Regions from separate parts of the Rhizobium sp. BK008 genome, predicted to be linked through region 2. Evidence: riboswitches for the same ligand, from Rfam matches in the RefSeq annotation. Region 2 holds a riboswitch; the other holds the start of a gene.

Region 1 (3,403 bases), on a different contig from region 2:
CCGACATCGGTCAAGCTCGGCCGGGGCCGCATCAAGGAGTTGCCCGACGCCTGCAAGAGCCTCGGCATGAAAAAGCCGCTGCTCGTCACCGATCGCGGCCTCGCATCGATGGCGATCACCAAGAATGCGCTCGACATTCTGGAGGACGCCGGTCTTGGCCGGGCGATCTTCGCCGAGGTCGATCCGAACCCGAACGAGAAGAACCTCGATGCCGGTGTCAGGGCGTTCCGAGACGGCGGTCATGACGGCGTCGTCGCCTTCGGCGGCGGCTCGGGCCTCGATCTCGGCAAGTGCGTCGCCTTCATGGTCGGCCAGACGCGGCCGGTGTGGGATTTCGAGGATATCGGCGACTGGTGGACGCGGGCGAGCCTCGAAGGCATCGCGCCGATCGTCGCCGTGCCGACGACGGCCGGCACCGGCTCGGAAGTCGGCCGCGCCAGCGTCATCACCAATTCCGAAACGCATGTGAAGAAGATCATCTTCCATCCGAAGTTCTTGCCCGGCGTTGTGATTTCCGATCCGGAGCTGACGGTCGGCATGCCGAAGATCATCACGGCCGGCACCGGCATGGATGCCTTCGCCCATTGCCTGGAGGCCTATTCCTCGCCCTTCTATCATCCGATGTCGGCCGGCATCGCGCTGGAAGGCATGCGGCTTGTCAAGGAGTTCCTGCCGCGCGCCTATAAGGAAGGCACCGATCTCGAAGCCCGCGCCAACATGATGGCAGCCGCCGCCATGGGCGCGGTCGCTTTCCAGAAAGGGCTCGGCGCCATTCATGCGCTGTCGCATCCGATCGGCGCGGTCTACAACACCCATCACGGCATGACCAATGCGGTTGTCATGCCGGCGGTGCTGCGCTTCAACCGCGCCGCGATCGAGGAGAAGATCGGCCGGGCTGCCGCCTATCTCGGCATTTCCGGCGGTTTCGACGGCTTCTACGACTATGTGCTGAAGCTTCGCTCCGACCTCGGCGTACCGGAAACTCTGACAGCAATGGGAATCGCCGCAGACCGCATCGACGAATTGTCGGCCATGGCAATCGAAGATCCGAGCGCCGGCGGCAACCCTGTTGTGATGACCCTCGAAAATACCAAGGCGCTGTTCAAGGACTGCTTCTGAACCAGATACGGCTTCCCCAACTGGCCCGGAAAAAACAGGTCTTTTCCGGGCCCTTTTTTAAGTTCGAACAATGACTTTCCTGACAGTCCTACCAGGGCAGGGCGATACGGCGCTCCTGGACCAGGCGGACGGAAAAACTGAGGATTTCCAAGGCATGTTGACAATTAAGCGGCTGGCGCTTGCGGATGCCAAACTGCTCATCGAAGGCGCCGCTATCAGAGCAAAGGATATCGGCGTCCCGATGTGCATTGCGGTCACTGATGAGTCCGGGCAACTGATCGCTTTCGAACGCATGGATGGTGGCAAGATAACAAGTGCGATCATCGCTCAAGACAAAGCCTACACGGCTGCTGGCGCCAAGCGCACGACTGAAAGCTACGGAACTGCCAGCCAGCCAGGTTCACCGGCCTATGGGATCAACTCGGCAATCGGTGGTCGATTGATGGTAGTTGCAGGCGGTCTGCCAGTCATTGTGGACGGCGAGGTTGTCGGTGCCATCGGACTTAGCTCAGGAACCCCGGCCCAGGATACTGAGTGTGCGCAAGCCGGCATCGAACACCTCCTAAAATGCCACAAGTGACTCACATTCCACCGATGCTGCGGTGAATAACCGACAGACGCAAACCGGTACCATCACCTGATTTCGCGGGACGAATGGCGAGGGTTGGCGACGTTGGTTTCCGCAAGACGAGATCTTTGCGGCAGGCAAGCTTCCTCGCAAGCTTCGGTGGCAAGATACTACGGTCGTGCAGGAGAGATGGCGCGTTGCGCCACGCCGAAGGAGCAACCCCCCAGGAAACTCTCAGGTAAAGAAGACTGCAGGCTCGATTACAATCTGGAGAGAGGCACGGCGTGTGTCCACCGAAGGGGACCCTCAGGAGAGGGAGAAGCTCTCAGGTAAAAAGACAGATGGGGGCTATGGGACTGGCAAACGTTCCCGAACCAATGTTGGAGAGAATACGTGCCCCACATCGTCGTTTTGGGCGCTGGAATTACCGGCGTCACCACCGCTTATGCCCTGTCCCGCCGCGGATTTGATGTCACTGTCATCGATCGGCATCGCTACCCCGCGATGGAAACCTCCTTCGCGAACGGGGGGCAACTGTCCGCGAGCAACGCTGAAGTCTGGAATCACTGGTCTACGGTTGCCAAAGGCATCAAGTGGATGCTGAAGAGCGATGCTCCTTTGCTCCTCAACCCGACGCCCAGTTGGCACAAATATTCATGGATGGGGGAGTTTCTTGGCAACATTGGCAACTACCGATCAAATACGATAGAGACAACCCGATTGGCGATTGCGGCTCGCAAACATATGTTCGAGATCGCCGACGAAGAAGAGATTGAGTTCGACCTCGAGAAGCGCGGAATTCTGCACGTCTACTACGACAAAGCCAGCTTCGATCACGCCTCACAGGTAAATGCGATGTTGGTCCAAGCCGGGCTCGATCGCAAACCGGTGACGGCCAGTGAGATCCGGACGATTGAACCTGCGTTGGTGGGGGATTTTTTCGGGGGGTTCTTTACGCCCTCGGACTCGACAGGCGACATTCACAAATTCACCCGAGGCCTTGCGGCAGCCTGCGTCAAACGCGGTGTGAAATTCGTGTTTGATGCAAATGTCGATCGGCTCGTTTCGCAAGGCGGCGTGAAGGTCATCTGGAAACCGACGGGTTCGGAGGACGGGAAGCAAAGCATCATTGACGCAGATTCACTGGTGATATGTGCTGGTGTCGCTAGCCGGCGTTTTGCCGATATGCTCGGTGACCGCATCAACGTCTACCCGGTAAAGGGATATTCGATCACCGTCCATCTCGATGATCGCGAGAGCCAGAGCGGCGCGCCCTGGACGAGCCTGCTCGACGATCGCGCAAAGATCGTCACGAGCCGTCTCGGGGTCGATCGGTTCCGCGTGGCAGGAACAGCAGAATTCAATGGCGTGAACCGTGATATCCGGCAGGACCGCATCAATCCATTGACCGAATGGGTGAGAACGCTGTTTCCCAAAGTTGCGACGTCACGCGTCGTTCCGTGGGCGGGTCTGCGTCCAATGATGCCGAACATGATGCCGAGGGTCAGGTCAGGAAGCAGGCCGGGGGTGTTTTATAATACCGGTCATGGCCACCTTGGTTGGACGCTTTCAGCGGCCACCGCGGAGTTGGTAGCCGAAATGATCCTGAAACATAAGACAAAAGTCGCATGACATCGAATAGGAGAGGTGGGTGGCGACCTTTCCGAGCGTCCGCAAGATGCATGGGCCAAGGGTGATTGTCTTTCACCTCGAGAT
Region 2 (3,403 bases):
CAGGCCGGGTTTTCCAGGATGTTGCGCTGGATGACGGGCGGCGTGATCGTACCGTAGTAACCCTGGCCGATCAGCGAGACCAGCACCTTGTTCTTGTTGGCGGTCTCGCGCAACTTGTCGAGCGCCTCACGCTCGGTCATCGGCGCGCCCCAGACGAGCGGCGCCTTCTGGCGGATCGAGGGCGGCAGTGTCGCGTCGATCAGGCCGTCGAGGCTGTTATAGCCGATCACCTTCAGCATGTCGGTCATCTCAGCCGGCGAGGGGCCGATATGGCGGCGATTGGCGAAATCGTAGGGCTGATAGTCGGTAAACTGGAATTCCGTCGGCGTCGTCATTACGCAGTGAGCTCCTTGTAGGCCGCCTCATCGAGCAGGCCATCGGCGTCCGCAGGATTTGCAAGCTTCAGCTTGAAGAACCAGCCGGCTCCCTGAGGATCGGAATTGACCAGCGACGGATCGGCAACGATGGCCGGATTGACCTCGGTGATCTCACCATCAAGCGGACAATAGACGTCGGAAGCAGCCTTGACGGATTCAACGGTCGCGGCATTGCCGTTCTTGGAGAAGGTCGCGCCGACTTCCGGCAGTTCGACGAAAACCAGGTCGCCGAGCTGATCGACGGCATAGTTGGTGATGCCGACCGTCGCAACGCCGCCTTCGATCTTCAGCCATTCGTGTTCTTCGGTAAATTTCAGCATTGTTCGTCCTCTCTGGAAAAGGTTTAGCGTTTGTAGGTCGGTGTGACGAAGGGCAGGGCGCTGACGGTGATCGGCAGATATTTGCCGCGCACCTCGGCGTAGACGAGTGTGCCCGCCGCAGCATGAGAGATCGGCACGTAGCCCATGGCGACGGGGCCCTCGACGCTGGGGCCGAAGCCGCCCGAGGTGACTTCGCCGATTTCGACCTTGCCCTCGGCATCGGCATAGAGCTTGGCATGGCCGCGCACCGGGGCCTTGCCTTCCGGCTTCAGGCCGACGCGGCGCCGCGCGGCGCCGTTTTCGAGTTCGGAAAGGATGCGGCCGGAGCCGGGGAAGCCGCCGGCGCGTGCACCACCGCCGCGCCTTGCCTTCTGCATGGCCCATTCCAGCGCCGCCTCGACCGGTGAGGTGGTCGTGTCGATATCATTGCCGTAGAGGCAGAGGCCGGCTTCCAGCCGCAGCGAATCGCGGGCACCAAGCCCGATTGCCTGGACGTCGGGATGTTCGAGCAACCGCATGGTGACATCCTCGGCCTTGTCTGATGGGATCGAGATTTCAAAGCCGTCCTCGCCGCTATAGCCGGAGCGCGAGACAAGACAGGAAACGTCGTGCAGGCGGCAGTGGCGCACATCCATGAATTTCATCGCCGCGACGTCGGCCCAGAGCTCGGCGAGAACCTCGACGGCACGCGGTCCCTGCAGCGCGATCAGAGCACGATTGAGAAGGGTGATATCGCATTGGTCGCCGATATGGGTCTGCAGATGGGCGAGGTCGGCTTCCTTGCACGACGCGTTGACGACGACGAAAAGATGATCGTCGAGATGGGTGATCATCAGGTCGTCGAGAATGCAGCCGGTGTCGTCGGTGAAGAAGCCATAGCGCTGACGGCCTTCGGCAAGGCCCAGTATGTCAACCGGTACCAGGCTTTCGAGCGCCAGCGCGGCATCTTCGTAGCTGCCCGATTTCGCCTTCACGATCACCTGGCCCATATGGGAGACGTCGAAGAGGCCGGCTTCGGTGCGGGTATGAAGATGTTCCTTCATGACACCTGCAGGATATTGCACCGGCATGTCATAGCCAGCGAACGGCACCATGCGGGCGCCGAGCGAAAGATGCAGGGCATGCAGCGGGGTTTTCTTCAGGGCAGCAGTATCGTCCAAAAGACGCCTCCGGGGTTTGCGCCTTCTCAGGAAGGCGCGGGCTCAAATCTGAAGGCGCGGTTGCGCACTTCTCTCCTGAGCCCCCTCTGTCCTGAGTGCCTGAGATTGTTATCCCTTCGGCGAGCGTTTCGAGAACGCTTCTCTCCAGAGTTCCGTCTGCCCCTTGCTGGTCCTTTTGCCTGAGAGTTTCCGGGGCGGTTGCTCCTTCGGCACCGGTGGCGAAAGCACCGGATTCTCCCAACAAGGTTGGCGCAATTATCCGGCGGGTGCAGCGCTTGGCAAGGGGCAAATGTCGTGACCGGGCAAATTTTTGTCGTCTTATTCCAACCAAGCCCTAATCTGCGGCAAATCTGCTTTTGCATTCGGCGGGGAAACCGGCTATCGCGACATGCTGTTGAAGGGGATCTCATGCGGCAGACCGGACTGAAAGCGACGCTCTTCCTGCGCATGCTTTGCGCATTGAGCTTGGTTTTGCTCGGCCTTGCCCATCAGGCGCCGCAGGCTGCCGCCGCCGAGGGCTACGATGCCGCGGCCTATGTGCTGCCCGACGGCACCTTCGCTTCGCTCTGCGTCACCATAAAGGACGCCGACGGCAAGACCCTTACCTTCAAACCGAATTGTGAAGCTTGCCGGCTGTCGGCCTCGGTCATCCTGCCGACGCCGGATGCGGGCTCCTGGCTCGAGCGCAAGCTCGGCTCGCTGATCAACGCGCCGGTCGAAATCTCTGTCGTTGTCGGCGCAGGCGCCGTCAGCCGGGCGAATTCCCGCGCGCCCCCCATCCTCGCCTGATCTGTTATCGTAACCATGATCAGTAATGCCGGCCCACTTGAGAGAAGTCCGCGGCCGGCGAGGAGATATCCGATGAAAACTTTCAAAAAAATTGGCAAGACATTCGGGCTTGCCGCCATTCTTTCCGCCACCGCTTTTGCCGGCGCCGAGGCGCATGTGACCTTCCTCGACAAGCAGGCAAAGCAGGACAGCACCATTCTCGCCACATTGCAGCTGCCGCACGGCTGCGACGGCAAGGCGACCACGGAAGTGCGGGTCAAGCTGCCGGAAGGTTTCGTCTTCGCCAAGCCGCAGCCGAAGGCCGGCTGGGAGGTCGAGGTGATCAAGGGCGATTATCAGAAGACCTACGACAATCACGGCGACAAGGTGAAATCAGGCGCGATCGAGATCCGCTGGAAGAACGGCAATCTCTCCGACGATTTCTATGACACCTTCGTGATCCAAGGTAAGGTTTCGGGCGTCGAAGCCGGCACCTCGCTCGCCTTTCCGGTGACGCAGATGTGTGGCGATACCGTCGCGGCCTGGGATCAGGTGGCGAAGGAGGGCGACGACGCGCATGGGCTGAAAAGCCCGGCGCCGCTCCTGAAGGTCGTCGCCGGCGAAGGTCACGGCCACGATCATGACGACATGGCCGGCATGGACATGACCGGTAAAACCAGCATGGACATGTCCGGTATGGCGGGCTTGGGTGCTGCGGCGCCCGCCGGCGAAACGGTCAAGGCCGGCGATCTCGAAATCTCCGGCGGCTTCGCCAAGG

Evidence for each region. A riboswitch is a leader RNA that binds a small molecule or an ion and turns the genes downstream of it on or off. The one in region 2 is predicted to bind glycine.
Region 1: it holds a riboswitch for glycine, as region 2 does, so the genes downstream of both, FHT69_RS31910 (D-amino acid dehydrogenase) here and gcvT (glycine cleavage system aminomethyltransferase GcvT) in region 2, are expected to answer to the same signal.

The regions. Positions count from the first base shown of each region.
Region 1 covers NZ_JACIFK010000012.1:112,852-116,254, forward strand. The annotation lists gene FHT69_RS31900 (iron-containing alcohol dehydrogenase) at 1-1,119, shown strand, start outside; gene FHT69_RS31905 (heme-binding protein) at 1,190-1,699, shown strand; glycine riboswitch at 1,859-1,948, shown strand; gene FHT69_RS31910 (D-amino acid dehydrogenase) at 2,081-3,319, shown strand.
Region 2 covers NZ_JACIFK010000001.1:1,341,736-1,345,138, forward strand. The annotation lists gene gcvP (aminomethyl-transferring glycine dehydrogenase) at 1-335, opposite strand, end outside; gene gcvH (glycine cleavage system protein GcvH) at 335-697, opposite strand; gene gcvT (glycine cleavage system aminomethyltransferase GcvT) at 721-1,857, opposite strand; glycine riboswitch at 1,934-2,015, opposite strand; glycine riboswitch at 2,019-2,107, opposite strand; gene FHT69_RS06475 (hypothetical protein) at 2,266-2,646, shown strand; gene FHT69_RS06480 (copper chaperone PCu(A)C) at 2,719-3,403, shown strand, end outside.